Regions from separate parts of the Streptomyces sp. NPDC052773 genome, predicted to be linked through region 2. Evidence: riboswitches for the same ligand, from Rfam matches in the RefSeq annotation. Region 2 holds a riboswitch; each other region holds the start of a gene.
The links. A riboswitch is a leader RNA that binds a small molecule or an ion and turns the genes downstream of it on or off. The one in region 2 is predicted to bind cyclic di-AMP.
Positions count from the first base shown of each region.

Region 1: another riboswitch for cyclic di-AMP. It lies ahead of ACIG0D_RS16540 (NlpC/P60 family protein); the one in region 2 lies ahead of ACIG0D_RS05480 (peptidoglycan DD-metalloendopeptidase family protein).
Region 3: another riboswitch for cyclic di-AMP. It lies ahead of ACIG0D_RS10100 (transglycosylase family protein); the one in region 2 lies ahead of ACIG0D_RS05480 (peptidoglycan DD-metalloendopeptidase family protein).
Region 4: another riboswitch for cyclic di-AMP. It lies ahead of ACIG0D_RS31065 (C40 family peptidase); the one in region 2 lies ahead of ACIG0D_RS05480 (peptidoglycan DD-metalloendopeptidase family protein).

Region 1 covers NZ_JBITZX010000006.1:306,913-314,553, forward strand. The annotation lists gene ACIG0D_RS16520 (response regulator transcription factor) at 1-522, shown strand, start outside; gene ACIG0D_RS16525 (hypothetical protein) at 546-1,178, opposite strand; gene ACIG0D_RS16530 (NlpC/P60 family protein) at 1,316-2,383, opposite strand; gene ACIG0D_RS16535 (hypothetical protein) at 2,844-3,197, shown strand; gene ACIG0D_RS16540 (NlpC/P60 family protein) at 3,330-4,523, opposite strand; cyclic di-AMP (ydaO/yuaA leader) riboswitch at 4,531-4,700, opposite strand; gene pcrA (DNA helicase PcrA) at 4,931-7,402, shown strand; gene ACIG0D_RS16550 (peptidoglycan DD-metalloendopeptidase family protein) at 7,461-7,641, opposite strand, start outside.
Region 2 covers NZ_JBITZX010000002.1:74,206-81,846, reverse strand. The annotation lists gene ACIG0D_RS05485 (alpha-galactosidase) at 1-2,023, shown strand, start outside; cyclic di-AMP (ydaO/yuaA leader) riboswitch at 2,324-2,489, shown strand; gene ACIG0D_RS05480 (peptidoglycan DD-metalloendopeptidase family protein) at 2,494-3,495, shown strand; gene ACIG0D_RS05475 (SGNH/GDSL hydrolase family protein) at 3,761-4,546, shown strand; gene ACIG0D_RS05470 (TetR/AcrR family transcriptional regulator) at 4,757-5,401, opposite strand; gene ACIG0D_RS05465 (MBL fold metallo-hydrolase) at 5,563-6,756, shown strand; gene ACIG0D_RS05460 (DoxX family protein) at 6,821-7,345, opposite strand; gene ACIG0D_RS05455 (lytic polysaccharide monooxygenase) at 7,482-7,641, opposite strand, start outside.
Region 3 covers NZ_JBITZX010000003.1:465,312-472,952, reverse strand. The annotation lists gene ACIG0D_RS10110 (septum formation initiator family protein) at 1-383, opposite strand, end outside; gene eno (phosphopyruvate hydratase) at 477-1,757, opposite strand; gene ACIG0D_RS10100 (transglycosylase family protein) at 2,084-2,770, opposite strand; cyclic di-AMP (ydaO/yuaA leader) riboswitch at 2,775-2,953, opposite strand; gene ACIG0D_RS10095 (transglycosylase family protein) at 3,135-4,169, opposite strand; gene ACIG0D_RS10090 (cytochrome P450) at 4,384-5,655, opposite strand; gene ACIG0D_RS10085 (hypothetical protein) at 5,884-6,075, opposite strand; gene ACIG0D_RS10080 (DUF6415 family natural product biosynthesis protein) at 6,093-6,431, opposite strand; gene ACIG0D_RS10075 (helix-turn-helix domain-containing protein) at 6,563-7,641, opposite strand, start outside.
Region 4 covers NZ_JBITZX010000018.1:147,516-155,156, forward strand. The annotation lists gene ACIG0D_RS31055 (ATP-dependent Clp protease proteolytic subunit) at 1-429, shown strand, start outside; gene ACIG0D_RS31060 (hypothetical protein) at 437-745, shown strand; cyclic di-AMP (ydaO/yuaA leader) riboswitch at 1,102-1,308, shown strand; gene ACIG0D_RS31065 (C40 family peptidase) at 1,312-1,785, shown strand; gene ACIG0D_RS31070 (ATP-binding protein) at 1,941-2,399, opposite strand; gene ACIG0D_RS31075 (helix-turn-helix domain-containing protein) at 2,612-3,472, shown strand; gene ACIG0D_RS31080 (DUF397 domain-containing protein) at 3,482-3,703, shown strand; gene ACIG0D_RS31085 (8-amino-7-oxononanoate synthase) at 3,746-4,873, opposite strand; gene bioB (biotin synthase BioB) at 5,021-6,259, shown strand; gene ACIG0D_RS31095 (adenosylmethionine--8-amino-7-oxononanoate transaminase) at 6,252-7,532, shown strand; gene bioD (dethiobiotin synthase) at 7,534-7,641, shown strand, end outside.

The DNA of each region.
Region 1 (7,641 bases), on a different contig from region 2:
ACCGCGACCCGGCCCGAGGTCGTCCTGCTCGACGTGCATCTGCCGGGTGGCGGCGGGGTGGAAGTGCTGCGCCGCTGCGCCGCGTTGATGGCCGACACCGAGCAGCCGGTCCGTTTCCTCGCGCTGTCCGTCTCGGACGCGGCGGAGGACGTGATCGGGGTCATCCGCGGCGGCGCGCGGGGCTATGTGACGAAGACGATCACCGGCTCGGACCTCATCGACTCGATCTTCCGGGTCCAGGAGGGCGACGCGGTCTTCTCGCCGCGGCTGGCCGGCTTCGTGCTCGACGCGTTCGCCTCCACCGACGCCCCGCCGGTCGACGAGGACCTCGACCGTCTCACCCAGCGCGAGCGGGAGGTGCTGCGGCTCATCGCCCGGGGGTACGCGTACAAGGAGATCGCCAAGCAGCTGTTCATCTCCGTGAAGACGGTCGAGTCCCATGTCTCCGCCGTCCTGCGCAAGCTCCAGCTGTCCAACCGTCACGAGCTGACGAGATGGGCGACGGCGCGGCGCCTGGTGTGAGGGGCGGCGCCGCCTCCCGGCCGTCAGCGGTGCGGCGACCGGGGCGCCGGTCCCAGCACGCGTAGCGCCCACCGGTAGTGCCGTACGGCCTTGACCACGCCGATCAGCCCGGTCAGCCAGAGGATCATGCCGATGCCCATGCCGAGCACGACGTCGCCGTAGGCCGACCGGCCGGGTTCCGCCCGGGCCGCCGTAGCGAAGGACGCCCACAGGCCGATCGCGCAGACCACCAGGGAGGAGAGCATCCAGAAGAGGCTGAGGGCGGGGGAGCGCAGCCGGGTGTCGGTCGGCGGGTGGCTGTCCAGGGCCAGCCAGGCGTCGATGAGTTCCCGGATCCGCTGGTCGCGGCGGATGGCGAGGACCACCGCGACGACGGAGGGGACGAGGGAGGCCAGACCGAGGACCGCGAAGATCGGGCCCAGGACGAAGCCGAGCGGGTCCTTCTCCTCGAACTGCTGGATCGGCAGGACGAGCAGTGACCAGCCGATCACGGCCGCGAGCGCCAGCAGCCACAGCAGCAGCACCCGGTGCACCCCCAGGCTGCGGCGGCGCAGCTCCTCCAGCGCCCGCCCCCGGTCGGCCAGCATCGCGGCGCGGTCCGGCCAGGTCCGGATGTGGGGCGGAGGCGGTGGCGGGGGCAGAGGGGAGCGGGGCATCGGGACCTTCTGAGCGAACGGACCTGCGTGGGCGCGGGAAGCGGGGCACCACCGCTTCGCTGCCCGACGCTACCGTGCCGCCGTGCTCATGCCATGCCGGTCCCCGGCCGCGGGGCCCTTCTCACGCCACGCGGGTCTCACACCACGCGGGTGGCCCCCGCGAACGGCATCTCGTCGATGGGCGCGACCCGTACGGGAGCGGAGGGGTTGGGCGCATGGACCATCTGCCCGTTGCCGACGTAGATGCCCACGTGGCTGACGCCGGAGTAGAAGAACACCAGGTCACCCGGGAGGAGTTCGGAGCGGGTGACGCGGCGGCCGGCGCCGATCTGGGCGTAGGTGGTGCGGGGCAGGGAGACGCCGGCGGAGCGGTACGCGGCCTGCACCAGGCCCGAACAGTCGAAGGCGTCGGGTCCGGTGGCGCCCCAGACGTAGGGGCTGCCGAGCTTGGAGTAGGCGTAGGAGACGGCCGCCGCCGCGCGGGAGTCGGGGGCCGCAACCGGGCTGCCCGGAGCCGCGAGACGGTGCCGTCCGGTCGTCCCGGCGCGTGAGGCACGCCCCGTGCCCGGGCTCTCCCCGGCGAGCCGTGCCCGTTCCTCGGCCGTCAGCCGGGACAGCAGGCGCCGGGCCGTGTCGAGCTTGCCGGTGATCGTCTTCTTGTGCCGCTTCAGCTCCGCCCGGCGTGAGGTGAGGGCGGCCAGCTCGATCCGCGCTGCGCCGCGCAGTTGCTCGATCTCCCGCAGCTGCTCGCGGACGCGGGCCACGGCGGCCGACCGGCGGTCACCGGCCCGTTCGGCGAACGAGGCGCCGTCGAGGTACCGGTCGGGGTCGTCCGACAGCGCCAGGTGCAGCGCCGGGGGCAGGCTGCCGCGGCGGTACTGCGCCGCGGCGAAGGACCCGAGGGCTTCCCGCGCCGAGTTCAGGTCCTCCGCCTTCCGGGCCGCCTCGTCCTGGAGGGTCGTGAGCCGCCGCTGGGCCGCGTCGGCCTTCTCCTTGGCGCCGTTGTACTTCTCGGTGGCCACCTCGGCCTCCTGGTACAGCTTGTCGACCGTGGCCTTCACCTGCGCCGGTGTCGGCTCGGGCTCGGCGTGCCCCGTCCCGTCGAAGGCCGTCGCGGTCGCCGCGCCCGCGAGCGCGATGGCCGCCGCCGTACGGGCCCGATGACCGCCGGCCGAGCGATGCCGGGACTTGCGGTGGGCTGCCACGTGGTCTGCACGTCCTTCCCTTCGGCCGCGGTCCGGCGGCGGTTTCCCACAGGGGAGCGGATCCGCCGCCGGACCTTCTCGGCGGAGACGTCCGGCTGCCGCCCCAGGCCCGGGCGGCGGTGGGGAGCCGGACGCCTGGGGGAGGACGCTAGGCCCCGATATGTCCGAGCGGTGGCGAGAAGTACGGAAGTGACGGGAGCGGGCTGTCGGGTGACCGTATGTGACCGTGACGTTTCTGCGGGGCTGCCCGGATCACGCAGTGTGCTGACCGAAGTGACGAAACCGGGACGGGGGAGCGGAGCAGGATGCTATGGGCCGCATTTATGCGCCGGATATGTGCGCCCGGGTATGTGCGCCCGCCCTCGCCCTGAGGCCCCTGCCTGTGCGCCCGCCTCTCCCTGCGCCGCAGTGACGGGCCGGTGTCGGGTGGCGGGGGAGGGCCTCGTTAGGCTCCGGCCCCATGGACGTACTCATCCATCTCTTCGTCGGCCTGCACATCATCGGCATCGCCTCGCTCCTCGGCGGCTTCCTCACCCAGATGAAGGCGATGGGCCAGGGCACCGCCCGCTTCGTCCCGGCGATGCTGCACGGCGCGCTGACGATGCTGGTCACCGGCGTGATCCTGGTCGGCCTCAACCAGGCCGACGACCAGACGGTGAACAACATCAAGATCGGCGTGAAGCTGGCCCTGCTGATCGTGATCCTCGGTCTGGTCTACGTGAAGCGGGACGAGGAGAAGGTGGGCAAGGGCCTCTTCGGGCTGGTGGGCCTGCTGACCACCGCGAACATCTTCATCGCGGTGCTCTGGACCTGATCCCGGCGCGCCCGGGTGGCCGGGCGGCCGAAGGGGCGCACCTCATGCGCGTGCGCCCCGCGCGCTCCCGGACCCGGGCGCCCGCCCGGACCCCCCCGCGCCCTCGCCGTGCCTCCGCGCCCCCACCCCGCCTCAGGCCGGGCGCACCACGCTGTGGATCGACGACTCGCCGTCGTAGTAGACCGACTCCTCCCGGACGTACGCCCCGGGCTTCGGCGCGTGGATCATCATCCCGTTGCCGATGTAGATGCCCACGTGGGTGACGTCGTCGTAGAAGAAGACCAGGTCACCGGGGAGGGCGGCGGACAGCGGGACCGCGGTGCCGGCGTTCACCTGGTCGTAGGTGGTGCGCGGGAGGGTGACGCCCGCGGCCTTCCAGGCGGCCTGGGTGAGGCCGGAGCAGTCGTACGAGTCCGGGCCGGTGGCGCCCCAGACGTACGGCTTGCCGATCTGGGCGCGGGCGAAGGCGATCGCCTTCTCGGCCTTGGCGGCGTACGTGGAGTCGGCCGGGGCGGCGGTCTCGCCGGTGCCGGCGGAGGGTGAGGTCGAAGGGCCGCCCGTGTCCTCCTGCGGGGCCGTCGCCGCCTGCTCTTCCTCTTCCCGTTCCCGCCGCCGCTGCTCCTCCGCCTGCTGCCGGGCCAGCTCCGCGGCCTTGCGCGCCGCCTCCTCCTGCTCGCGCTTCTCGATCGCCGCGAGCCGCGCCTTCTCCTCGGCGGTCAGCCGCGACAGCAGCTCCCGCGCGGTGGCGAGTTTCTTCTGGACGGTCGCCTTGGCCGCCTTCAGGTCGGCCTGGGACTCGGTGAGCGTCTGAAGGCTCTCGGCGGCCTCCTGGCGCTTCTTCATCGTCTCGGACTGCTGGGCGAAGTAGTCGTCGACCGATTCCTTCTGGCGGCTGGTCAGCCGGTCCATCAGGTGGGTCCGGTCGAAGTAGTCCTGCGGCGAGTCCGCGAGCAGCAGGGTCGCGGTGCCGGGCGCGGCGGCGCCGGTGCGGTACTGGGCCGCGGCGTAGGAGCCCAGCTCCTCGCGGGCCTCGTTGAGCTTCTGGGCCCGCTGGGCGACGTCGTCGAGGAGGGTGTCGACCCGCTTGCGCTGCTTGGCGGTCTTCTCCTTGGCCGCGTTGTACTTCTCGGTCGCCGACTCCGCCTGGCGGTAGAGATCGTCGACCTTCTTCTCGACCTCCTCGAGGCTCGGCTTCTCGTCGGCCGACGGGGCGGCGTCGGCGGTCTGCGACAGCAGGGCCACGGAGGTGAGGGCCGCGGTGGCGAGGGCGGGGGTGCGTATGCCGGCCACGCGCGGGGTGGGACGGGACTTGCGGTGCGACGCCAAGGGAGGCGACTCCTTCCATGGGCCGCCTACCGGGTTAGCTGTCGGGTTCGGGCGGGTCGTGAGGAAGGGTTGCCCTACAGCCCCTCCCCAAGGGGGGAGGGCCGATTCACCCCAGAGTCGGTTGGGTCCCCGGCTCCGGCCGCTGTGCGGGCGCGCCGGACTCGGCGGAGGCCGCGCGGCCCGGCGACGTTCGCCGGTAGGAGGTCGTACGGCCTGCGCGGAACGGTAGCCAACTCGTGTGGCTGCTGTGAAGGTTGGTGGGTGATATGCCCGATACATTTTCGTGACCTTCCGGGCGGCGTCGCAGGCCGTGGCCGAACCTGAACGGCGTGTGTCGGCCGAAGGCCGTTGTGATGTTCTCCGGGCGGCCCTCGGTTGTCAGTGGGGCACCCTAGACTCGGAGAGCGATGAGCAGCCTCTTTGACGACAGCTTCCTGGCGGACCTCCGGGCCCCTCGCGGGCACGAGGAGGAGCCCCCGCCGCCGCCCGAGGACGATCACGTTCCGGAGTCGCTTCCGGACGATCTGTTCGGCGGGAAGTTCGACGTGCCGCCGGACCGGGACGCTTACTACCGCGACGGTGCTCCCCGGCCGGCGGTCGACTCGGCCGCCCTCCTGGAGGGCCTGAACGACAACCAGCGCGCCGCCGTCGTCCACTCCGGCTCCCCCCTGCTCATCGTGGCCGGCGCCGGCTCGGGCAAGACCCGCGTGCTCACCCACCGCATCGCCTACCTGCTGGCCGAGCGGGGCGTGCACCCGGGCCAGATCCTCGCGATCACCTTCACCAACAAGGCCGCGGGCGAGATGAAGGAGCGCGTCGAGCAACTGGTGGGCCCGCGCGCGAACGCGATGTGGGTGATGACCTTCCACAGCGCGTGCGTGCGCATCCTGCGCCGCGAGTCCAAGAAGCTCGGCTTCACCTCGTCGTTCTCCATCTACGACGCCGCCGACTCCAAGCGCCTGATGGCCCTGGTCTGCCGCGACCTGGACCTCGACCCCAAGCGCTTCCCGCCCAAGTCCTTCAGCGCCAAGATCAGCAACCTGAAGAACGAGCTGATCGACGAGGAGGACTTCGCCGCCCAGGCCTCCGACGGCTTCGAGAAGACCCTCGCCCAGGCCTACGCCCTCTACCAGTCGCGGCTGCGCGAGGCGAACGCCCTCGACTTCGACGACCTGATCATGACGACGGTCAACCTGCTGCGCGCCTTCCCGGACGTGGCGGAGCACTACCGCCGCCGCTTCCGCCACGTCCTGGTCGACGAGTACCAGGACACCAACCACGCGCAGTACGCCCTGGTCCGCGAGCTGGTCGGCACCGGCGAGCACGACGAGGACGTCCCGCCGAGCGAGGCCGACCTCCCGCCCGCCGAGCTGTGCGTCGTCGGTGACGCCGACCAGTCGATCTACGCCTTCCGCGGCGCGACCATCCGCAACATCCTCCAGTTCGAGGAGGACTACCCGGACGCGACGACGATCCTGCTGGAGCAGAACTACCGCTCCACCCAGACGATCCTCTCCGCCGCCAACGCGGTCATCGAGCGCAACGAGTCCCGCCGCCCCAAGAACCTGTGGACCAACGCCGGCCAGGGCGCCCGCATCACCGGGTACGTCGCAGACACCGAGCACGACGAGGCCCAGTTCGTCGCCGACGAGATAGACCGCCTCACGGACGCGGGCGAGGCGAAGGCCGGCGACGTCGCCGTCTTCTACCGCACCAACGCCCAGTCCCGTGTCTTCGAAGAGGTCTTCATCCGCGTCGGCCTGCCCTACAAGGTCGTCGGCGGCGTCCGCTTCTACGAGCGCAAGGAGGTCCGGGACGTCCTGGCCTACCTGCGCGTCCTCGCCAACCCCGAGGACTCGGTCCCGCTGCGCCGCATCCTGAACGTGCCCAAGCGCGGTATCGGGGAGCGCGCGGAGGCCATGATCGACGCGCTCGCCCAGCGCGAGAAGATCAGCTTCCCGCAGGCGCTCAAGCGCGTCGACGAGGCGTACGGCATGGCCGCGCGGTCCACCAACGCGGTCAAGCGGTTCAACGCGCTGATGGAGGAGCTGCGCACGATCGTCGAGTCCGGCGCCGGACCGGCGACCATCCTGGAGGCGGTGCTCGAACGCACCGGCTATCTCGCCGAGTTGCAGGCCTCCACCGATCCGCAGGACGAGACCCGGATCGAGAACCTCCAGGAACTCGCCGCCGTCGCCCTGGAGTTCGAACAGGAGCGCGGCGAGGGGGAGACCGGCACGCTCGCCGACTTCCTGGAGCAGGTCGCGCTGGTCGCCGACTCCGACCAGATCCCCGACGAGGAGGACGGCGACGGCGTCATCACCCTGATGACCCTGCACACCGCCAAGGGCCTGGAGTTCCCGGTCGTCTTCCTCACCGGCATGGAGGACGGCGTCTTCCCGCACATGCGCGCCCTCGGCCAGACCAAGGAGCTGGAGGAGGAGCGCCGCCTGGCGTACGTGGGCATCACGCGCGCGCGGGAGCGGCTGTATCTCACCCGGTCCTCGATGCGCAGCGCCTGGGGCCAGCCGCAGTACAACCCGCCGTCCCGCTTCCTGGAGGAGATCCCGGCGGCGTACGTCGACTGGAAGCGCACCGGCGCCGTCGCGGCCCCGGCGGGACCGGTGTCGGGCGTGGCGGCCTCCCTGTCGTCGTCCCGTTCACGCTCGTCGGCGTCCGGCGGGTTCGCCACCCGCCGCACCGCGGAGAAGCCGGTGGTGTCCCTGGCCGTCGGCGACCGCGTCACGCACGACCAGTTCGGGCTCGGCACCGTCGTCGGGGTCAAGGGCACGGGCGCCAACGCCGAGGCGACGATCGACTTCGGCGACGCCAAGCCGAAGCGGCTGCTGCTGCGCTACGCGCCGGTGGAGAAGCTGTAGCCGGTGCCACGGGAAAGCCCCCGCCGGACGGGCGGGGGCTCACTCGGGAGTGCGCTGACTACGTCGGGTCCAGGCCGTGGCTGCGCAGCCAGGACAGCGGGTCTATGGCCGCGCCACCGCCCGGGCGGACCTCGAAGTGCAGGTGCGGGCCGGTGGAGTTGCCGGAGTTCCCGGAGTACGCGATCGGGTCACCGGCCTTGACCGTCGTACCGGAGGCCACGCGGTAGCTGGAGAGGTGG
Region 2 (7,641 bases):
GGTCCATCTCACCGAGGACGACGAGCTGCTGCACCTGCACTGGGGGCCGAGGATCGCCCTCGCCGACGCGGAAGCCCTCGCCGCCCGCCCGCTGCCGGACGCCTGGCCCTTCGAGTCCGCGCTCGACGGCCGCGAGGAGTACCCGGTCGAGGGCGGCCCCCGGTTCGTCCGCCCCGCCCTGTCGGTGCGCACCGAGGAGCGGCGGGGCACCGAGTGGGCCTTCGAGACGTACGAGATCGCGCACCCCGGGAGCGCGGACGAGGAGCTGCGGCTGCGGTTCCGGGACGCGGGACTGACGATCACCCTGCACTACCGGATGCGGGACGACGTCGTCGAACGCTGGGCGACGCTGCGCAACGAGGGGCCCGCGGTGGAGTTGCTGCGCGCCGACTCCGCCACCTGGACGCTGCCCGAGCGCGACGGCTGGCGGCTGTCCCACCTGCACGGCCGGTGGGCCGCGGAGTCCCGGCTGACCACCGCGCCGCTCACCTACGGCGAGCAGGTCATCGGCAGCCGCCGCGGCCACACCGGGCACCAGCACCTGCCCTGGGTCGCCCTGGACACCGACGCGACGGAGGAGCGCGGCGAGGTCTACGGCTGCGCGCTCGGCTGGTCCGGCTCCTGGCGGATCGCCGTTGCCCTGCTGCCCGACGCGCGCGTGCAGATCACCGGCGGCGCCGGACACGACGACTCGGGGCTGACGCGGCTCGCGGCGGGGGAGTCCTTCACCACACCCGTCTTCGCCGGTCTGTGGAGCGACGAGGGCTTCGGCGGCGCGAGCCGCGCCTGGCATGCCTACCAGCGCGCCCATGTCATCCCCGACGCGGACCGGGACCGGCCGGTGCTGTTCAACTCCTGGGAGGCCACGGGCTTCGACATCTCGGAGGACGGGCAGCGCGCGCTCGCCCGGCGGGCCGCGGAGATCGGCGTCGAGCTGTTCGTCGTCGACGACGGCTGGTTCGGCGCCCGCACCAGCGACCGCGCGGGCCTGGGCGACTGGACGCCCAACCCGGACCGCTTCCCGGCCGGTCTCAAGCCGCTCGCCGAAGAGGTGCACGCCCTCGGAATGCAGTTCGGGATCTGGGTCGAGCCGGAGATGGTCAACCCGGACAGCGAGCTGTACCGGGCCCACCCGGACTGGGTGCAGCACCAGACGGGACGAAAGCGGACGGAATTCCGCAATCAGCTCGTACTGAACCTGGCTCGGGAGGATGTCCAGGAGTATCTGTGGGAGCAGCTGCACACGCTGCTCTCCAGTGCCCCCATCGACTATGTGAAGTGGGACTTCAACCGTTGCTTCACCGACGCGGGCTGGCCCGGCGAGCCCTATCCGCAGCGGCTGTGGACCGACCACGTGCGGGCGGTGTACGCCCTGCTGGACCGGCTGCGCGCGGCTCACCCCGGTGTCGCCTTCGAGTCCTGCTCGGGCGGCGGCGGCCGGATCGACCTCGGCGTGCTCAGCCGCACCGACCAGGTGTGGACCTCCGACAACACCGATCCCCTCGACCGCCTCGCCATCCAGCACGGCTTCAGCCAGATCCACCCCGCGCGCGTGATGGCCGCCTGGGTCACGGACAGCCCCAACACCCAGCTCAACGGCCGGGTCAGCTCGCTGCGCTTCCGCTTCGTCAGCGCCATGGCCGGGGTGCTCGGCGTCGGCGGCGACCTCACCCGCTGGAGCGACGAGGAGCTGGCGGAAGCGCGCGACTGGGTGGACCTCTACAAGGAGATCCGGCCGCTGGTCCAGCGCGGCGACCTGTACCGCCTGCGGCCTCCGGGCGGCGGGCTGAGCGCCGTCCAGTACGTCCTCGGGGAGGAGGCGGTCGTGCTCGCCTGGCTCCAGGCCCAGCATCACGGGGAACCCGTACCGGCGCTGCGGCTGCGCGGCCTCGACCCGACAGCGTCGTACGAATGCCGTGAAACGGGCGAAGTGCACCGAGGTGGTGTGCTGCTGCATCACGGTGTGCGCCTCGGACTGAGAGGTGACCTCGATGCGACGGTTCTCCGGCTCCGTCGTATCTGAGCGATCTGTCCGAATTGCAGCCTTGGTCGTAACTCGCTCTGGAATAAAGAGTTCTGGAGCGGTGTCACGTGAGCAGGCTCATATCCGTGACCGTGAGTCGTCGGTCATGTTCACGTAATTCAGGCGGTTTTCAAGGGCGTTCGCGGAAAAGGAAGGCTCCGTAATCGACGCAGTGTGACCGTGAATTCCGGGGCGGAAGAGATCGAAAAGGACCAGAGCGCAACCTTTCGCTTGTCCCCGTGCGTCCAGGTCGCTTACGTTCCACACCGATCCAGGCGGAACGCCGAATCCTGCCGCCGCCTGGTGCCCGCGCCAACCCACCCGTGCACGGCAGGAGCGGGGGACCCACAGGTTCACCGCCTGTTCCGGTCCTCGGAACAGGCTTGGGGTAAAGCCGCGTCTCGACGCGGCCGGGCATCTCCAGTCCGCACCCGACAGCTCACCTCGCAGGCGCCGGAGAGGAATTCGCCATGCCCGCGAAGGGTAAGCACCGCCGTCCGAAGACCCAGCGCTTCACCCGTTCCATCGCCGTCGCCGGCACCGGTGGCGCCGCGCTCGCGCTGCCCCTGATGGGGGCCGCCGGCGCCTACGCCGCCACCCCGCAGTCCGTTTCCGAGAAGGCCCCGTCCGTCGCCTCCGTGCAGCAGGCACCGGAGAAGAAGGCCGCCGAGAAGAACTCCGGGGTGCGGTTCTACACCGTGAAGTCCGGCGACTGCCTCTCGAAGATCGCCGAGGACCAGAAGGTCGACGGCGGCTGGCAGAAGCTCTACGCCGACAACCGCGCCGTCGTCGGCGAGGACCCGTCGCTGATCCACCCCGGCCTGAAGCTCTCCCTCGGCGAGAAGGCCACCGCGACCGCGCCGGAGAGCTCCCCCGCGGAGGAGTCGAAGCCGTCGCAGTCCTCCCAGGGACAGCCGCAGCAGTCGGCGCAGAAGTCGTCCGGCTCGTCGAAGGCGTCCGAGTCGTCGGAGTCGGCCCAGTCCTCGGCGTCGACCCCGTCGTCCTCCAAGCCGGCCGATTCCTCGTCCGCGCAGGCCTCCACCGCCGCCCAGACCACCACCTCCGCCACCCACACCGCCCCGGTCGCGGGCGCCGGCGTCGGCACCGCCTACAAGGTCGCGGGCAGCATGTGGTCCAGCGGCTACCACACCGGTGTCGACTTCGTCGTCCCCACCGGCACCTCGCTCAAGGCCGTCGGCGCGGGCACCGTCGTCTCCGCCGGCTGGGCCGGCGCGTACGGCAACCAGGTCGTCATCAAGCTCGCCGACGGCTACTACGCCCAGTACGCCCACCTGTCCTCGCTGTCGGTGTCGGCCGGCCAGTCCGTGACCGCCGGCCAGCAGGTCGGCCTCTCCGGCTCCACCGGCAACTCGACCGGCCCGCACCTGCACTTCGAGATCCGCACCACTCCGGACTACGGCTCGGACGTGGACCCGGTGGCCTACCTCCGCTCGAAGGGCGTCTCCCTCTGACGCCTCCCCGCCGCGCCGGTTCCTGACCCCGGCGTACACGCGCCGCCGATGGCCGGACCCCGATCCCCGGGTCCGGCCTTCGGTGTGTGCCGGGCTCCCGCGCGTTTCGGCGACGTTCCGGTGGTGGCTTATTCCGTAGTTGACCAATCCTTGAAGAGTGGCTTATCTCACCGCCCGTCAACCCCTGCCTACGGTCGCGTAAGTCACATTCAAAGGTGAATCATGGGCCGTTGTGGCAGACGATTCGAAGAATGACAGCAGATCAGTGATCGGGTCGTACGTGGCGGTGGGGGACAGCTTCACCGAGGGCGTCGGCGACCCCGGCCCCGACGGGGCGTTCGTCGGCTGGGCCGACAGGTTCGCGGTACTGCTCGCGGACCGGCGGCCCGAGGGCGACTTCCGGTACACCAACCTCGCCGTGCGCGGAAAGCTGCTCGACCAGATCGTGGCGGACCAGGTGCCGCGGGCCATCGAACTGGCGCCCGACCTGGTCTCGTTCTGCGCCGGCGGCAACGACATCATCCGGCCCGGCACCGACCCCGACGAAGTCGCCGAGCGGTTCGAGCGGGCGGTCGCCGCGCTGACCGCCGCCGCGGGCACCGTGCTCGTCACCACCGGCTTCGACACCCGGGGCGTGCCGCTGCTCAAGCACCTCCGCGGCAAGATCGCGACGTACAACGGGCATGTGCGGGCCATCGCCGACCGGTACGGCTGCCCCGTACTCGACCTGTGGTCCCTGAAATCCATTCAGGACCGCCGGGCCTGGGACCACGACCGCCTCCACCTCTCCCCCGAGGGGCACACCCGCGTGGCCCTGCGCGCCGGCCAGGTCCTCGGCCTGCCCGTCCCCGCCGACCCCGAGCAGCCGTGGCCCCCGCTGCCGCCGCGCGGCACCCTCGAGGTCCGCCGGGACGACGTGCACTGGGCCCGCGAGTACCTGGTGCCCTGGATCGGCCGCCGCCTGCGCGGCGAATCCTCCGGCGACCATGTCACCGCGAAGGGCACCCTGTCGCCGGACGACATCAAGATGCGGATCGCGTCGGTGGCGTGAGGTGACATGAGGTGGCGTCAGGGCGGGGCGGCTGCCGGTCGGGGGGCGGGGTACCGCGGCGTCGATGTCGCAGGGGTGACGGGGTGCCGGGGCGCCGACGTCAGCCGCATGACGGTCCGTTGACGCGGTAACCGGACCGTTGGCGCGGTAGCCGGTCCGGTGCCGGGCCCGGGACCTGCCCTCGCGTCCACCGGCGGGTCGTGCCCGCCCCTACGGCGCCCCGCGTCCCCCGGCCGGTCCGGGCCGCCGGGCGCCCTGGCCCTGCGGCAGCCCCAACTCCCGGGCCAGCGCCTCGTCCACCCACTGCTGGGCCCGTGTACGGGAGACCGTGCCGCCGTACGACGTGAGCTGTATGGCGAGCCCGTCGAGCAGGGCGGTGAGGCGCAGCGCGGTGGCCTCGGGGTCCGGGCAGTGGAACTCGCCCGCGGCCACGCCCTCGGCGACGACCTCGGTCAGGGCCGCCTTCCACCGCCGGTCGAGGTCCCGGGTGACCTCCCGCAGCGCGGGCTCGCGCAGCGCCGCCGCCCAGCCCTCGATCCACAGCCGCCAGCCCTTGTCCCGACGCGTGGGGGCGTACCACCGCAGGGCCGCGCGGAGCCGGCGCAGCGCGGTGGTACGGCGGCCGAGCAGCGCGCGCAGCCGGGCCAGATCGTCCTCGGCGGCGTACGCGAACGCGGCGGCGACCAGCTTCTCCTTCGTCGAGAAGTGATACAGGACCAGCGCGTTGCTCACCCCGAGCGCCGAGGCCACGTCCGCGATCCGTACCGCCGCCAGGCCCCGCGCCTCGATCTGCTCCACCGCGGCCCGCAGCAGCTCCTCCCGCCGCTGTTCCACGCTCAACCGCACTCTCGCCATCCGGTCACCCTAACGGCCCGTAACCGGCATCCCCGAAGCGCGCCGTACTGAACAGCGAGTCAGTACACGAGTCGGTACCGGGCCCTCGTCCGGCCGGGCCGACCCGTTGTCGGTGGGGCGGACCATAATGGAAGGCCTCACCGACTCCACCTGGAGGTACCGTGGCCGCTTCCCGTTCCCTGAGCTCCGGGCTCCGCGCCCTGCGGCCCGCGGCCTTCGGCGCGGACCCCGGCGGTGAGCGCCTGGCCCGGATCCGCAGATCGCCCCACTTCAAGGACGGCGTCTTCCAGAACCCCGGCGGCCCCTCCCGGATCCGCCCCTCCGGTTCGGCCCGCGACTTCGCGAAGGTCTACTTCGACAAGGACGCCCGCCCCCGCCGCACGCCCGAGAGCCGGGTGCCGGTCCACCCGACCACCCTCGCCGACCTCGCCAAGCCCCCCGCCACCGGACTGCGGCTGACCTGGATGGGACACTCCAGCGTCCTCGCCGAGATCGACGGACAGCGGGTGCTCTTCGACCCGGTCTGGGGCGAGCGCTGCTCCCCGTTCCCCTTCGCCGGTCCCCGCAGGCTGCACCCCGTGCCGCTCCCGCTTGCCGCGCTCGGCCCGGTCGACGTCGTCGTCATCTCGCACGACCACTACGACCACCTGGACCTGCCCACGATCAAGGCGCTGGCCGGCACCGACACCCTGTTCGCCGTGCCGCTCGGCGTCGGCGCCCACCTGGAGGCCTGGGGCGTGTCCCCCGCCCGCCTGCGCGAACTGGACTGGCACGAGTCGACCCGGGTCGGCGGCCTCACCCTCACCGCGACCCCGGCCCGCCACTTCTGCGGCCGCGGCCTGCGCAACGCCCAGCACACCCTCTGGGCGTCCTGGTCCGTCGCCGGCGAGGAGCACCGCATATTCCACAGCGGCGACACCGGCTACTTCTCCGGCTTCCAGCACATCGGTGCCGCGTACGGTCCCTTCGACGCCACGATGATCCAGATCGGGGCGTACAGCGACTTCTGGCCGGACATCCACATGACCCCCGAGGAGGGCGTACGCGCCCATCTCGACCTCCAGGGCGGCAGCCCCGCCGGGGTGCTGCTGCCGATCCACTGGGGCACGTTCAACCTGGCGCCGCACGCCTGGGCCGAGCCGGGGGAGTGGACCAAGGACGCCGCGGAGGAGGTCGGCCAGGCCGTCGCCCTGCCGCGCCCCGGCGAGCCGTTCGAACCGGCCGGGAAGCTTCCGGCGGACGCCTGGTGGCGGGCGGTGTCCCGGCCGATCGCCCACCCGTGGCGCCGGGCCAGGCCGGTGGAAACTCCTGCCGGTGACCGGGTGGACGATCTCGACCTCGCGGCTGAGCGCTGACGGCGGGTGACGATCACCTCTGCGGGATCGTGGGCGCCGAGCTGGGGTTGCGGCGACGGCCGCCTCAGCGTGTGAACTCGTCGGCGGTGACGGTCAGGCAGACGGCCACCAGGACGAGGTTCTTGAGGACGTACTGGCCTTCGAGCGTGGGCACGCCGTGGTGCCACATCTGTCCGGGCAGCAGGGCGAGGGAGGTGAAGACACCGGCCATGTGCGCGAAGAACAGGGCCAGGGCGGGCCGGAGCAGCAGGCCGGTGATCAGGGCGAGTCCGATCAGGCTCTCCGCGGCGCCCAGCAGCGGCATGGACACGGACGCGGGCAGCAGACCACCGGTGAGCTTCGTCATGGCGGCGGCCGCGATCTCCTCGGCCGGACTCCCGGCGGGGAAGAGCTTGAGCACCCCGAACCAGCAGTAGACGACACCGACGCTGATGCGCAGAACGGCGATGCCGCGCGCCCGGTAGTACTCGGCCGCGCGCTGTGCGGTCGTCCGGCGGGCCGAGGAGGTGCGCACGGCGGGAAGGAGCCGGTCGCGCAGCGCGCGGCGGGGGTGGCCGGGCAGGAACCAGGGGGTGTGGGGGTCGAGCATGTGGGGCCTCCGTACGGCGACCGGCCCGGGCGGGTGGCGGCCGAGCCGGTGACAGGGCGAGGGGAAAGACCCCGCGAGGTGGGCACCTCGCGGGGCCGGTGTGCCGTGGTGCCGGCTCAACTGCGTCCCGCTGGTGTCAGTTGAAGTTGACGTCGCTGCACAGGAAGTACTTCTGGTCCATGTGCGACGCCTTCCAGACGGTCACCACGACGTGCCGTCCGCTGTAGCCCGACGTACTGACGTCCGTGACGTAGTGGGCCTGGTAGGGATAGCGGCCGGTCCTCTTCACCAGTTCG
Region 3 (7,641 bases), on a different contig from region 2:
GCCGCGTCCGGGTCGATCACCACGTACCCGGTCTCGCCGGGCATCACATAGTGCAGCCGTTTGCGGATCTGCTGCTCGGCGTACGCGTCGTCCTGCCACCGCGCCTTCTGGTCGCGCAGCCGTTCGACGCGCTCCCGCGCCTGCCGCTGCTCCCGCTCCAGGTCGGCGATCTCGGCGCGCTGGGCGACGTACTGCCTTATCGGGTAGGCGAGCGCCACCACCAGGGAGCAGACCACCAGCGCGAGCAGCGCGGCCCGGCCGGTGAGCCGGGAGCGGCGGGCCTGCCGTTTGGTCTGCGAGCGGTAGACACGGGCGGCGGTCTGCTCGCCGAGCAGTCTGATCCTGGTCGCGGTGGAGAACCGGTCCCGGTCCTTCACGGCCATCGTCCCGCCTCCCGTTCACGCGCGTACGTCCCCGCACACGGTACGGGACCGAGTACGGGGACGTACGTACGACGCTTCCTACGCGAGCGCTGCTCAGCCCTTGAAGCGGGGGAACGCGCTGCGGCCGGCGTACACCGCGGCGTCGTCGAGGATCTCCTCGATGCGCAGCAGCTGGTTGTACTTGGCGACGCGCTCGGAGCGGGCCGGGGCGCCGGTCTTGATCTGGCCGCAGTTGGTGGCGACGGCGAGGTCGGCGATGGTGACGTCCTCGGTCTCGCCGGAGCGGTGGGACATCATGCACTTGTAGCCGTTGCGCTGGGCCAGCTCGACGGCGTCCAGGGTCTCGGTGAGCGAGCCGATCTGGTTCACCTTCACCAGCAGGGCGTTGGCGGCGCCCTCCTCGATGCCCTTGGCCAGGCGCTCCGGGTTGGTGACGAACAGGTCGTCGCCGACGAGCTGGACCTTGTCACCGAGCTGGGCGGTAATGGTCTTCCAGCCCTCCCAGTCGTCCTCGAACAGCGGGTCCTCGATGGAGACCAGCGGGTAGGCGTCGACCAGCTCGGCGTAGTACTCGGTCATCTCGGCGGCCGAGCGGTTCTTGCCCTCGAAGACGTAGGAGCCGTCCTTGTAGAACTCGGACGCGGCCACGTCGAGGGCGAGGGCGATCTGCTCGCCGGGGGTGTAGCCGGCCTCCTTGATGGCCTCGAGGATGAGGTCCAGGGCCTCGCGGTTGGAGCCGAGGTTCGGGGCGAAGCCGCCCTCGTCGCCGAGGCCGGTGGACAGGCCGCGGTTCTTCAGCACCTTCTTGAGGGTGTGGTAGACCTCGGCGCCCCAGCGCAGGGCCTCGGAGAAGGACTCCGCACCGATCGGGGCGATCATGAACTCCTGGATGTCCACGTTGGAGTCGGCGTGCGAGCCGCCGTTCAGGATGTTCATCATCGGCACCGGGAGCAGGTGCGCGTTGGGGCCGCCCAGGTAGCGGAAGAGCGGCAGGTCGCTGGCCTCGGAGGCGGCGTGCGCGACGGCGAGCGAGACGCCGAGGATGGCGTTGGCGCCGAGCGAGCCCTTGTTGTCGGTGGCGTCCAGGTCGAACATGGCCTGGTCGATCAGGCGCTGCTCGGTGGCGTCGTACCCGACCAGCTCCGGGCCGATCTGCTCGATGACGGCCAGGACGGCCTTCTCGACACCCTTGCCGAGGTAGCGGTTCGAGTCGCCGTCGCGCAGCTCGATGGCCTCGAAGGCGCCCGTGGAGGCGCCGGACGGGACGGCGGCACGACCCGTGCTGCCGTCGTCGAGGCCGACCTCGACCTCGACCGTGGGGTTGCCTCGGGAGTCCAGGATTTCCCGGGCTACGACGACGTCGATGGACGGCACGAGCATCTCCTTCGTGGATGTGACGCGGTTGGCAGAACCGCGGGTGTGGCTCTGCGAGACGAGCCTAACCGGCTCCGGGGGATCGGCCAGCCGACCGCCCACCCCGTGGACGGAACCGAGAGTAAATTGTTTCCGAACGGAACAAAGACCGTTTCGGAAAATCCGCCGTCTCGGGCGGGGCGGGCGGGCGGCGGACACGGCAGGCGGGCGCCGCGAACACATGGGCGGCCAGGCGGCGGACGCGCGGCCGGACATGACCCCGCCCCGGCGCGTACGGGGGAGACGCGCCGGGGCGGGGAGTCTGCGGACGTGCCGCTGCTCTCTTCTTACTTGAGGTGCAGCTGCTGGCCCGGGTAGATGACGTCGGCGTCGTCGACGATGTCCTTGTTCAGCTCGAACAGCTTCTGCCAGCCGCCCTTGACGTCGTGCTCCTCGGCGATCGTGCTGAGGGTGTCGCCCTTGACGACCTTGTACTCGCCGTCGCCCTTCTCGACCTTCTTGCCGGTCGGGGTGGTGACGGTCTTCTCGGCCTTCTGGGCCGGCTCGGCGGCCGGGCGCTCGGCGGAGCGGGAGGCCGGCTGCTCCTCGGTCTCGCGGGCGGCGGTGGAGCCGGTGCTCTCGGCGGAGCCGCCGTTGTACGGAGCGCTGGAGAGGTTGACGCCGCAGTGCGGCCACGCGCCCTTGCCCTGGCCCGCGAGGACCTTCTCGGCGATGGCGATCTGCTGCTCCTTGGTGGCCTGGTCGGCCGTGGCGGCGTACTGGGTGCCGCCGTACGCGGCCCAGGTGGAGGCGGAGAACTGCAGGCCGCCGTAGTAGCCGTTGCCGGTGTTGATGGACCAGTTGCCGCCGGACTCGCACTGGGCGACGGCGTCCCACTCGGCGGCGGTGGCGGCGGAGGCGTTGCCGGCCGCCATCAGCGGGCCGGCGACGGCGGCGCCGGCGACACCGGCGATGGCGATGGCGCGGGTGGCCTTGGACGGACGACGGTGCTTGCCCTTGCTGGAAAACAGCATGGATCGATCCCCTCACCGACGCCTACGAGGTGAGCTGTCGGGTTCGGGCCGGTTGAGTTGCCCGGCCGCGGCTCTCGCGAGCTGCGGCTTCACCCCAAGCCGGTTCCGGTGTCGAGTCTCCTCAACGGCCGGGCCCGGCACTTACCTTGGGTCCCCCGCTCCTGCCTACGGCGCTTGAAGCGACGACTGTTCCCGGGCGCCGCTGGCAGGATTCGGCGTTGCGGCAGCCGGGGCTCGCGGTGACGAGCGGCTTTGACCGTAGCCACGCGATCAGCGGAATTTCAAAGACGATCAGGGCTTCTGAGACCTATCTCTCACCATGTTTATAACGGACATTCACCGCGAACCGTATGCTGAAGTCCCGCTACTTTTCTCCCGGTTCAACCCCGACCTCGAGGGTCTGACCGGGGAGGATGAGGTCGGGGTCGGCGCCGACCGTCGCCTTGTTCTCGGCGTAGAGCGCGGACCATCCGCCCTGCAGGTCAAGGGAGTCGGCGATGCCCCAGAGGCTGTCGCCGGAGCGGACCGTGTAGGTGCCGTCGGCCGCGTCGCGGGCGGCGGCGGAGTCACGGGAGGCGTGCCGCCCGGAGGGCTCGGTCGTACGACTGTCGGCGGCCTCCTCCTCGGCGCTGTCACCGCGGTGGCGCCCAGTGCCGGTGGAGCCGCTTTCGCCGGTGCCCGAAGAAGGGGCGTTCTGGCCGGACTTGTCCGACTCGTCGTTCTTGGTGGTGGCCGAAGGAGAGTCACCCTCTCCCCGTGCGTCACCCGACGACGCACCGTCGGTGGCGGCGGGGGACGGCGAAGTCGTGCCAGAACCGGACGATTCGGCATCTTCCGAGGCGCCGGCACCACCGGAAGACAGGGAGGAATCGGAGGATTCGGCCGTTTCCGAGGATCCAGAGTTTTCCGACGAGTCGGACAAGCCGGACTCGGGGCTCGTCGAGGAGTCGTCGGCGTCCGGCGTGGCCGTCGCACCCGACGCGGCGTCAGCCGCGAGACCGGTGTCGACACCGGGCGACGCGGAGTCGCCGTCGAGGCCGGCGAGCAGACCGCAGGTGGGCCAGGCCGCCACGCCCTCGGCGGCCAGGATTCTCTCGGCCACGGCTATCTGCTGCGAACGGCTGGCCACGTCGGGGCTCTCCGCGTAGTCGAGGCCGCCGTACTTCACCCAGTTCTCCTGGGATATCTGCAGACCGCCGTAGTAGCCGTTGCCGTTGTCCGCGCTCCAGGAGCCGCCGCTCTCGCACTCCGCGACCCTGTCCCATGTGGCTCCGCCGGCGGCGCTCGCGCTGGTCGCGCCGAGGAGCGGGATGGCGATGGCGGAACCGGTCACTCCGGCCGCGACGATGAGGGCCGGGGCCTGGCGGGGGCGACGGTGACGACCGTTCCCGGAGAGCATGCGGGGACCTTTCGCGAGACAACGGTGAAGCGCGGCACCGCTGCTGTGACGCTCGGCGCCGCGTTGATGGGTGAACGTATAGGCAGACGATCACTTGTCACAAGTTAATGCCGCACAGATCACGTGAAGATCACAGAGGTGAGGGTGTGTCACCTTTACGGCGGGGCAGGCTCGCTGGTCGCGCCGGGAACCGCGGGCGCAGCCGCGCGCGTCCTCACCGCTCGGGGGTGAACTCCACCGGCAGCGTACGCAGTCCGCGCATGATGAGGCCGCCGCGCCAGCGCAGCTCCGCGGGGTCGACGGCCAGGCGCAGATCCGGGAGGCGGGTGAGGAGGGTGGCGAGCGCGGTCTGGCCCTCCAGCCGGGCCAGCGGGGCGCCCAGGCAGTAGTGGATGCCGTGCCCGTAGCCCAGGTGCTGGTTGTCGCGGCGGGCGAGGTCCAGGGTGTCGGGGTCGGCGAACCGGGCGGGGTCGCGGTCGGCGGCGGCGAGCACGACGAGGACCGGGTCGCCGGGGGCGATGTCCTGTCCGCCGATGGTGAGCGGCTGGGTGGCGAAGCGCCAGGTGGCCAGCTCCACCGGGCCGTCGTAGCGCAGGAGTTCCTCGACCCCGGTCTCCAACAGGCCGCGCTCGCCGGCCGCCAGGGAGCGCTGGAGGCGCTCGCGCTGTTCCGGGTGGGTGAGCAGGGCGTAGGTGCCGTTGCCGATGAGGTTGACCGTGGTCTCGAAACCGGCGAACAGCAGGATGAACGCCATCGCCGCCGCCTCGTTCTCGGTCAGGTGCTCACCGTGGTCGGAGGCGCGGATGAGACCCGAGATCAGGTCCTCGCCGGGGGCGGGTTCGGCGGGCAGGGCCTCCCGCTTGCGGTGGATGAGGTCGGCGAGATAGCCGCGCATCTTCTTCACCGAGCGCGCCACGCCGCCCCGCGGGCCGCCGCCGTGCCGGATCATCATGCCCGCCCAGTCCCGGAAGTCGTCCTGGTCCTCGCGCGGTACGCCCAGCATGTCGCAAATGGCGTAGATGGGCAGCGGGAAGGCGAACTCGTGGATGAGGTCGGCGGAGCCGGTGCGGGCGAACCGGTCGATGAGGTGGTCGGTCAGCTCCTGCACACGCGGCGCGAACTCCGCGACGCGCCGGGGCGTGAACGCTTTGGAAACCAGGCGGCGCAGCCGGGTGTGGTCCGGCGGGTCGATGTTGAGCAGATGCGTCATCAGCTCCGCCTTGCGCTCCCCCGGGATGCCCGTCTTGCCCTTGGCGTGCGCGGGCTCGTCGTGGTGCGCGGGGTTCTTCGACAGCCGCTGGTCGGCGAGCGCCTGCTTGGCGTCGGCGTACCGGGTGACCAGCCAGGCCTCCACCCCGCTGGGCAGCCGGGTCCGGTGCACGGGGGCGTGCTCACGGAGCCAGGCGTACGCGGGGTAGGGGTCGGTGGCGAACTCCCAGGTGAAGAGCGCGGGGGCGGGGGTCGGGGGGTGGGGCTGGTCGGTCACGCCGTCGACGGTATCCGGAGGCGGGGGGTGCCCTCACCCTGAGGTCATGCGGACCTCTTGGGGGTGTGGTGATTGCGGATCTCCACGTTGCAGTCGGTGACCCGCGAGTGGTCGCCCGCGCCGCGGCCTCCGCGCGCTGCCTGGCGAGGGCCTGGCACACCGCGCAGTCCGGTCGTGCGGCCGGCGGGTCCAGGGGCAGGCCGAGGTCCATCGGCCGCCCCTGGAGGGTCACGGCCTCCCCCCTCGGGCGGTCGAGAGGTCCTGGTGCCGTGGTGCTCGCCGATACTCCTCGTACAGCGCGTCGGCGGCCGGGCACTTCAGGTCGGCGTTGACGCCGTGCTCGTCCGTGGCCGTGCAGGTCTCACAGTCGAGGCAGTGGTTCCACAGTCGCAGGAGTGCGGCCCGCTGAGGGTTGAGCACGACCGGAGGCCCGCCGCTCAGGTTCTCGTAGTGGTCGCACAGCGTGTTGACGGATCGGGCCAGCCGCTGGGCGTGCGCGACCCGCGCGCGCAGCGTACGGCCCGGCGGCACGCTGAGGCGAGTGCGGTCTCCATGACGGCGACGTTCGCGCAGGCGCGCGGCGCGTCGTCCTCGGGCAAGGCGTCGGCCAGCGCCTCGACCACGGGGAGGGCCAGCATGAGGTGCCCACGCAGCCGCAGGGTCAGCGTCTCCAGCTCGTCTTCCGAGGGGAGTTCGGCGCCCTCCGCGAGCAGGGCGCGCGCGGCGGCGCGCATGGTCTTGATGTCCAGGGGGGCGGTCGTACCGCTGGGCGGCATGCCTCTCACCTCCGCGTTTTGGGTGATCATCGCGTCACCGAAGGTAATCGGCGGGGGTGGGGGCGGACAGACACGTTCCGTGGCCCGCGCGGCGGCGGCCCACCGGGAGCGGACACGGAACGTGCCCCTTATCACTGGGTGCCGAAGAACGCCGCCAGGTCCCGCTGCTTCGACGTCAGGCTGCGCCGCTTGCTCCTCCGGAGCAGCTCGTGGAACGTGTCCGCGGCCATCCGCTGGTGCCGCAGCCACTGCGGTGTGTCGTCCATCAGCGACCCCAGGATGTCCGTCGCCGCGTCCGTCTGTTTCAGCATCACGTGGGCGTGCGCCACGTCCAGCAGGTGACGGCGCATGAACAGCCGTCCCTTCGCGTCGGCCGGCTTGGGCATCCGCTCAGACAGGCGCAGCACCCGGTCGGGTTTCTCCGCCACCAACTGGTTCTCGATGCCCTGGAACGCGACCGTCCGCCAGTCGAACCGCCCCCACGAGGACACCGCGACAGCCTGCCCGCCGCCGAGTGCGGCCCCCGCCGTACGGCCCAGCCGAAGGATCTCGCGTGCTTCCTGGGGCCGGTTGTTGCGGGCGGCGGCAGCGCTGCCGTGCACCAGCAGCTTCCCCCAGGCGCCGAGCGCCTGCGGGGTGGCGCGGGAGATCCGGGGCTCGACGGCGTCCGCCGTGGCGATGCTGACCTGCTCGGCCTCGTCCAGGCGCCCCTGCCGCATCAGCAGCCAGCCCTGCTGGTACACGGCCGCGGCAACGCCCCCCATGTCCTTGACCCGTGCGGCGTCCTCGATGGCGTCGCGCAGCGCGATGTGGGCGAGGTCGTACGCGCGGACCTGGGTGAGATAGCGGCCGGCCATCTGGAGAACGTCGGAGCGGATCCGCAAGGCCTCGGTGTGCTCGGGGCCGTGGTCGAAGTGGTCGACCGCGGAGTGGGCGGCGTGGACGAGGGAGGGCAGGAAGTCGGCGACGTAACCGTAGTCGTCGCGGTGGTAGGCCGTGCCGACCTCGGTGGCGGTGGACCGGAGCCGGTCGAGGTCGGGCTCGACGATCGCGTCGGTCAGGCGCCCGCCTAACGTGATCGGCGGCGCGAGCGCCTGACGGAGCGGCATGAGGTCGATGTTGTCGTCGTCGCCGCGGGTGGTGGCGTGCGGCCCGCCCGGTTCGAAGAGTGCGGAGGTACGGACACCGAGGGTGCGGGCCAGGGCGTGGT
Region 4 (7,641 bases), on a different contig from region 2:
ATCAACTCCCCCGGCGGCTCGTTCACCGCCATGTCGGCGCTCTACGACACGATCCGGTACGTGAACTGCGACGTGGAGACGATCTGCCTCGGCCAGGCAGGCTCCTCCGCCGCCGTGCTCCTGGCCGCCGGGACGCCGGGCAAGCGATACGCCCTGCCCGGCGCCCGGGTGGTGATCCGTCAGCCCGCGTTGCCGGAGCCGGTGCGGGGACAGGCCGGCGATCTCGCCATCCAGGCCGAGGAGTTGGTCCGCGTCCGGTCCCGCCTGGAGGAGATGCTGGTACGGCACACCGGGCGCAGCCGGGAGCAGGTGACCGCCGACATCGAGCGGGACACGATCCTCACCGCCCGGGAGGCGCTGGAGTACGGCCTGATCGACCGGATCATCACCGACCGCAGGGCCTCGGGCACCGCGCCCGGCGGGAGGTGAGCCGCCGATGCTGCCGCCCGAACTGCCGCCGCTGCCCGCGCTGACCCGCGCCGAGAGCGAGTTGATCGACCGTTACCTGGAGGTGGTGGACCTGCTCGGCCGGATCAACCCCGGCCGCCACGGTCACACGTACGGCGGACTGCGGGCCGCCCAGGCGCTGGTGGGCAAGGCCGCCGCCCTGCGCGACGCGCTGGCGCTGATGCACCAGCGGGGCGAGACGGAGCTGCACGCGCCGACGCTCGCGCGGGCGCTGCGCGTGCTCGACGGCGAACGCCGCACGGCGCGCGTCACCCTTCCGCCGCGCTCCGACAGTTGACGGCCCGGCACGCGTGAGCGGGGCTCGCCGCGCAGGTGGCGAGGCGTGCGCGGTCCGGCTGAAACGGACTGAACGGATTACCCACGTTCGGCGTAGCCACACCTCCTTTTTCGAGCTGGCTCAGGTTGCGCCGAGGGCGGTCCCTCGGGGCGGAATTGGGCATTCCGTCGCTGGTCCGGGGGGCAGTTGCGGTCTTGACTTCCGATCGCTCGTCAGGGTGTCCACCCGAACGGGTGAGTGGTGAGGAAGACCACAAATCCCCGGTTGCGTTGGGATTTTCGGACATGTGTGAGTCAAGATCCCTGTCTGACGACAAGACCCCGCCACCGCGGCGGGGCGATCCGGGCGGACGCCGAGTCCTGCCGCCGCCTGGATGCCCGGTCGACAGGAAGTGGATCGGCAGGAGTGGAGGACCCAAGCACGACGGGTCGCCGGTACGGACGGCTCCGCGAGGAGACGCCGGATCGAGCAGCCCTTGGGGTGAAGCCGCGGCAACGCGGCCGGGCTACTTCGCCAGCCCGAATCCGACAGGTCATCCTTCACAGGCGGCTGACGAAGGGTTGCGCATGAACGCGCTCAATCGTGTCCCGTCGCTCATGGCCCGGGCCGGCACGGCCTCGGCCCTGACCCTGGCCGCGGTCGGCGGCTCCGTGGTCGCCCCCGGCTTCGCCCCGGAGGCCGCGGCCGCCACGCCGGCAACGAAGGCCCTCCAGGTCGCCGCGTCCAAGAAGGGCTCCCCCTACAAGTGGGGCGCCACCGGACCGAAGCGGTTCGACTGCTCGGGGCTCACGCTCTACTCGTACAAGAAGGCGGGCAAGACCCTGCCGCGTACGGCCGCGGCGCAGTACAACAAGACGCGCCACATCTCCGCGAAGAGCCGCAAGGCCGGAGACCTGGTGTTCTTCCACTCGGGGTCCAACGTGTACCACGTGGGCATCTACGCCGGAAAGGGGAAGATCTGGCACGCCCCGAAGACCGGGGACGTCGTGCGGCTGCAGAAGATCTGGACGAAGAGCGTCTGGTACGGCCGGGTCAAGTGACCCCTGCGGGCCGGTGACGGCGCCCCTGACCCGCCGTCACCGCGCCCGGCAACGTCCGTGAGCGACCAGCCGGGCCCGCGCGCACCCGCGCGCGGGCCCGGCCTGCTTGTCGTGGGGCCGGCGCGCGCGTCGGTTTCGCGGCCGGGAGAGCCGGGTCAGGGTTCCTGCTGCTGTACCGCCGTCACCGGCCGGGCCGGGACCTTCCAGGGGAGTTCGATGGCGACGGTTTTGCCGCCCTCGCGGGTGGGGCGCACTCTCAGCCGGCCGCCGCACTCGGCGGTGAGACAGCGGATGATCACCATGCCGCGGCCGTTGTCCTGCTGCACCGCGTCCGGCAGCCGCTTGGGGAACCTCGGGTGGCTGTCCGTCACACCGATGCGCAAGTGTTCGTCACGGTCCACTTCCACGTCCACCGTGAAGGTGGGTGACTCCCCGAAGGTGTGCTGTACGGCGTTGGTGGCGAGTTCGGAGACGATCAGCCGGATGGTATCGGCCACCTCCGCGTCGGACGGCAGACCCCACTCGGCCAGGGTGCCGACCACATAGGCGCGAGCCGCGGAGACCGAGGCTGGATCGCTCGGCAGAGTGACGGATGCTTCCAGATGGTCTGCCATGGCGATGTCGTCCCTTTCCCACGGGACCGCGGACCGACACGAGGGCGAACGTTCGAGTACGGTCCCGGACTGGTGCTTCGTCGCCAGACTGCCACCATCGGGGCGATCCCGGTGGCGATCCACCAAGATATGCATATATCTGTCGCTCGAAGCGGTGAACTCTGCGACGACAGACCGTATTTGGGCGGCTCGGTTGGAGTAAGGAGGAGCCCATGCAGCACGGTCCTGCGGTACGCCGCCGGAAACTGGGCGCCGAACTGCGTGCGCTGCGCACGGGTGCGGGCCTGACGAGTGGTGAGGCGGCGCGGCTGGTGGGTTGGCACCAGTCCAAGGTGAGCCGGATCGAGACGGGCGCGAGCGGGGTGAAACCGGCCGATGTGCGGTTACTGCTGGATGCCTACGGGGTGAGCGATCCCCAGCTGCGGGAGTTGCTGCTGGTGCTGGCGGGGTCGGGCTGCGGGCAGGGCCGGGACCACTGGTGGCACGCCTATCGCGGGGTGCTGCCGCCCACCTACCGGGACTTCATCAGCCTGGAGTCGCAGGCCAGCGGCATGCGCACCCTGGAGACCTCGGTGGTGCCCGGGCTGCTCCAGACGCCCGAGTACGCCCGCGCGGTGACCCGGGCCGCCGTGGAGGGCCTGGACGAGGACCGGCTGGACACGCTGGTGGAGGTGCGGCTGGCCCGGCAGGACGTCCTGCGCTCCCAGCCGCCGCTGCGGCTCAGCGCGGTGCTGGACGAGGCGGTGCTGCGGCGCGAGGTCGGCGGCCCGGACGTCATGGAGGACCAGCTGCTCCGGCTGATGGAGGCGGCGCGGTTGCCGCAGGTGGGGCTCCAAGTGCTGCCGTTCGCCGCGGGGGCCCACATCGGCGTCACCGGGCCTTTCGTTATCTTCTCATTTTCGAACACTTCTGATCTGGATGTGGTTGTTCTCGACCACTTGACGAGTAGCCTCTATCTCGAACGGAAAGAAGATGTTGGGGCCTACACCGAGGCTTTCGACGCGCTTCGGAGGCACGCCCTGTCACCCGAGGAATCGTTGGAATACATCGCCGGGATAGCTGACGGCGCGTAAGGAGGCACCATGACCGTTCTGCCTCGGAACGTACCTTCCACGACCCATCTATCCGATGTCCACTGGCTGCGCAGCAGCTACAGCACGGGAGCGAACAACTGCGTGGAGACGGCCAGGCCCCGCTCGGGCGCCTGGGCCGGACTGCTCGCCGTACGCGACTCCAAGGACCCGGCCGGGCCCGCGCTGGTCTTCTCACCCGAGACCTGGGCGCACTTCACGGCCGCCGTCTGACCCACCGTCCACCGGGAGCGACGCACGGCCGTGGACGCCGACTCATGGCCGCGTTTCGCCGATCACACGTACAGCGCGTTCGATCTGGTCCCCGGAGAGGTCCGCGCGGGCGGTCAGCCGCAGCCGGGAGATGCCGTCGGGCACGGAAGGAGGTCGGAAGCAGCCCACGGCGAGTCCGGCGGTCCGGCAGTCGGCCGCCCAGCGCACGGCGCTCTCCGGGGACGGAGCGCGCACCGACACCACAGCGGCGTCCGGCCGTACCGCCTCGTGGCCCGCGGCCGTCAGCCGGGCGTGGAGTTCGCCCGCCACCGCGCGCGCCCGCTCCGCCCGCTCCGGCTCGCGGCGCAGCAGCCGCAGGGCCGCCAGGGCCGCGCCCGCCGCCGCCGGGGCGAGCCCCGTGTCGAAGATGAACGTCCGGGCCGCGTTGACCAGGTGGTCGATCACCCGGGCCGGGCCGAGCACCGCGCCGCCCTGACTGCCCAGCGACTTGGAGAGGGTGAGCGTGACGACGACGTCGTCCGCGCCCGCCAGGCCCGCCGCGTACGCGGCACCCCGGCCGCCCGCCCCGAGCACCCCGAGGCCGTGCGCGTCGTCCACCACCAGCCCGGCCCCGTGCTCCCGGCAGGCCGCCGCCAGCTCCGCCAGCGGGGCCGCGTCGCCGTCCACCGAGAAGACCGTGTCGGACACCGCGACGGCCGGCCCGTCGTGGGTCCCGATCGCCTTGCGGACGGCGTCCGGGTCGGCGTGCGCCACCACCTGAGTGGTGCCGCGGGCCAGCCGGCAGCCGTCGATGAGGGAGGCGTGGTTGCCCGCGTCGGAGACGATGAGCGAGCCGTGCGGGGCCAGCGCGGTGACCGCGGCGAGGTTGGCCGCGTAGCCGGAGGAGAAGACCAGGGCGGCCTCGAAGCCGCAGAAGTCGGCCAGCTCGCGTTCGAGTTCCCCGTGGAGTTCGGTGGTGCCGGTGACCAGCCGCGAGCCGGTCGAGCCGCCGCCCCAGACGCGCGCCGCGCGGGCCGCGCCCTCGGTGACCTCGGGGTGGCGGGCCAGGCCCAGGTAGTCGTTGCTCGCGAGGTCCAGCAGGGGCGAGTCGGCGGGCCGGGGCCGCAGGGTGCGGACGAGTCCCGCGCCGCGGCGCAGTTCCGCCTGCTCGTCGATCCAGCCGAACGCCATGGGTCCTCCGGGGATTTTGTAGGCAGTGCACAGACACTAGCGGCCCGTCCCGCGGGCCAGGATGTGGCAATCCACACACCACGAAGTGACGCTGTTGTGCGAACTCTCCTTGGCCCGGAGCACCTCCGTAGGACAGGATCGGCTCTCATGGACCTGCTGAACACGCTGGTGGACAAGGGGCTTCGGCGCGAGCTGCCGACCCGCGAGGAGGCGCTGGCCGTCCTCGCGACGACCGACGACGAACTGCTCGATGTGGTGGCCGCGGCCGGAAAGGTACGCCGCCACTGGTTCGGCCGACGGGTGAAACTCAACTATCTCGTCAACCTGAAGTCCGGCCTGTGTCCGGAAGACTGCTCCTACTGCTCCCAGCGGCTCGGCTCCAAGGCCGACATCCTGAAGTACACCTGGCTCAAGCCCGACGAGGCCTCCAAGGCCGCCGCCGCGGGCCTGGCCGGGGGTGCCAAGCGGGTCTGCCTGGTGGCCAGCGGGCGCGGTCCGACGGACCGGGACGTGGACCGGGTCTCCGAGACCATCAAGGCGATCAAGGAGCAGAACGAGGGCGTCGAGGTGTGCGCCTGCCTGGGTCTGCTCTCCGACGGCCAGGCGGAGCGGCTGCGCGAGGCGGGCGCCGACGCCTACAACCACAACCTGAACACGTCCGAGGGGACGTACGGGGAGATCACGACCACGCACACCTACGCCGACCGGGTCGACACCGTGCAGAAGGCGCACGCGGCGGGCCTGTCGGCGTGCTCCGGCCTGATCGCGGGCATGGGCGAGAGCGACGAGGACCTGGTCGACGTCGTCTACTCGCTGCGCGAGCTGGACCCGGACTCCGTCCCGGTGAACTTCCTGATCCCGTTCGAGGGCACCCCGCTGGCGAAGGAGTGGAACCTCACCCCGCAGCGCTGCCTGCGGATCCTGGCGATGGTGCGGTTCGTCTGCCCCGACGTGGAGGTGCGGATCGCGGGCGGCCGTGAGGTGCATCTGCGCTCCATGCAGCCGCTGGCGCTGCACCTGGCGAACTCCATCTTCCTCGGCGACTACCTCACCAGTGAGGGCCAGGCCGGCAAGGCCGACCTGGAGATGATCGCGGACGCCGGGTTCGAGGTGGAGGGCGCCGACCAGGTGACCCTGCCGGAGCACCGCGCGCAGGCCGGCGGCGGCTGCGGCTCGCACGCGAGCGCGGGCGGCGGGTGCGGGTCCCACGAGGACGCGGGCGCCGGGTGCGGGTCCCACGAGGACGCGGGCGCCGGGTGCGGGTCCCACGAGGGCGGCGGCGTGTGCGGTACGGCCGCCGCGGTGCCGGCGGCGACCGAGCCGCGCACCGACCTGGTCGCCGTACGCCGCCGGGGCGCCGGGACGGATCTCGCGCCCAATGCCTGAGCTGAGCGTGCCGGAGCTGCTCGAACTCGACCGGCGGCACGTCTGGCATCCGTACGGCCCGATGCCGAACCAGCAGGTCCCGCTCGTCGTGGAGTCGGCGAGCGGGGTGCGGCTGAAGCTCGCGGGCGGCTCGGAGGAGCTGGTCGACGGCATGTCGTCCTGGTGGTCGGCCATCCACGGCTACAACCACCCGGTGCTGAACGAGGCGGCGCGCGAGCAGCTGGGGCGGATGAGCCACGTCATGTTCGGCGGGCTCACCCACGAGCCCGCCGTCCGGCTGGCGAAGCTCCTTGTCGACTTGTCGCCCGAGGGGCTGGAGCATGTGTTCCTCGCCGACTCCGGTTCGGTGTCGGTCGAGGTCGCGGTCAAGATGTGCCTCCAGTACTGGCGTTCGCTGGGCCGCCCCGAGAAGCACCGGATGATGACCTGGCGGGGCGGCTACCACGGGGACACCTGGCAGCCGATGGCGGTCTGCGACCCCCAGGGCGGGATGCACCAGCTGTGGACCGGCGTCCTGCCGCGCCAGCTCTTCGCGGACCCGCCGCCCGCCGAGTACGAGGAGGCGTACGCCGACCACCTGCGCACCCTGATCGCCGAGCACGCCCACGAGCTGGCCGCGGTGATCGTCGAGCCGGTGGTGCAGGGCGCGGGCGGGATGCGGTTCCACTCCCCCGCCTATCTGCGGGTGCTGCGGGAGGCGTGCGACGCCCACGACGTGCTGCTGGTGTTCGACGAGATCGCCACCGGGTTCGGCCGTACGGGCGCGCTGTTCGCGGCGGAGCACGCGGCGGTGTCGCCGGACGTGATGTGCGTGGGCAAGTCGCTCACCGGCGGCTATCTGACGCTGGCGGCGACGCTGTGCAACCCCCGGGTGGCGGACGGGATCTCGCAGGGCGAGGTGCCGGTCCTCGCCCACGGCCCGACCTTCATGGGCAACCCGCTGGCCGCCGCGGTGGCCTGCGCCTCGATCGAGCTGCTGCTCGGTCAGGACTGGCTCGCCGACGTCAAGCGGATCGAGGCGGGCCTGCGGGACGGGCTGGCCCCGGCCGCCGGGCTGCCCGGGGTACGGGACGTACGGGTCCTCGGCGCCATCGGGGTCGTCCAGCTCGACCATCCGGTCGACATGGCGGCGGCCACGGCGGCGGCCGTGCGCGAGGGCGTGTGGCTGCGGCCGTTCCGCGATCTGATCTACACGATGCCGCCCTACATCACGGGCGACGCCGACGTGGCACGCATCGCGCGCGCGGTGTGCGCCGCGGCACGGGAGGGATGACATGCCGGTCCTGGTGATCACGGGTACGAACACGGAGGTCGGCAAGACCGTCACGACGGCCGCCGTCGCCGCGGCGGCCCTCGCGGCGGGGCGGTCGGTGGCCGTGCTC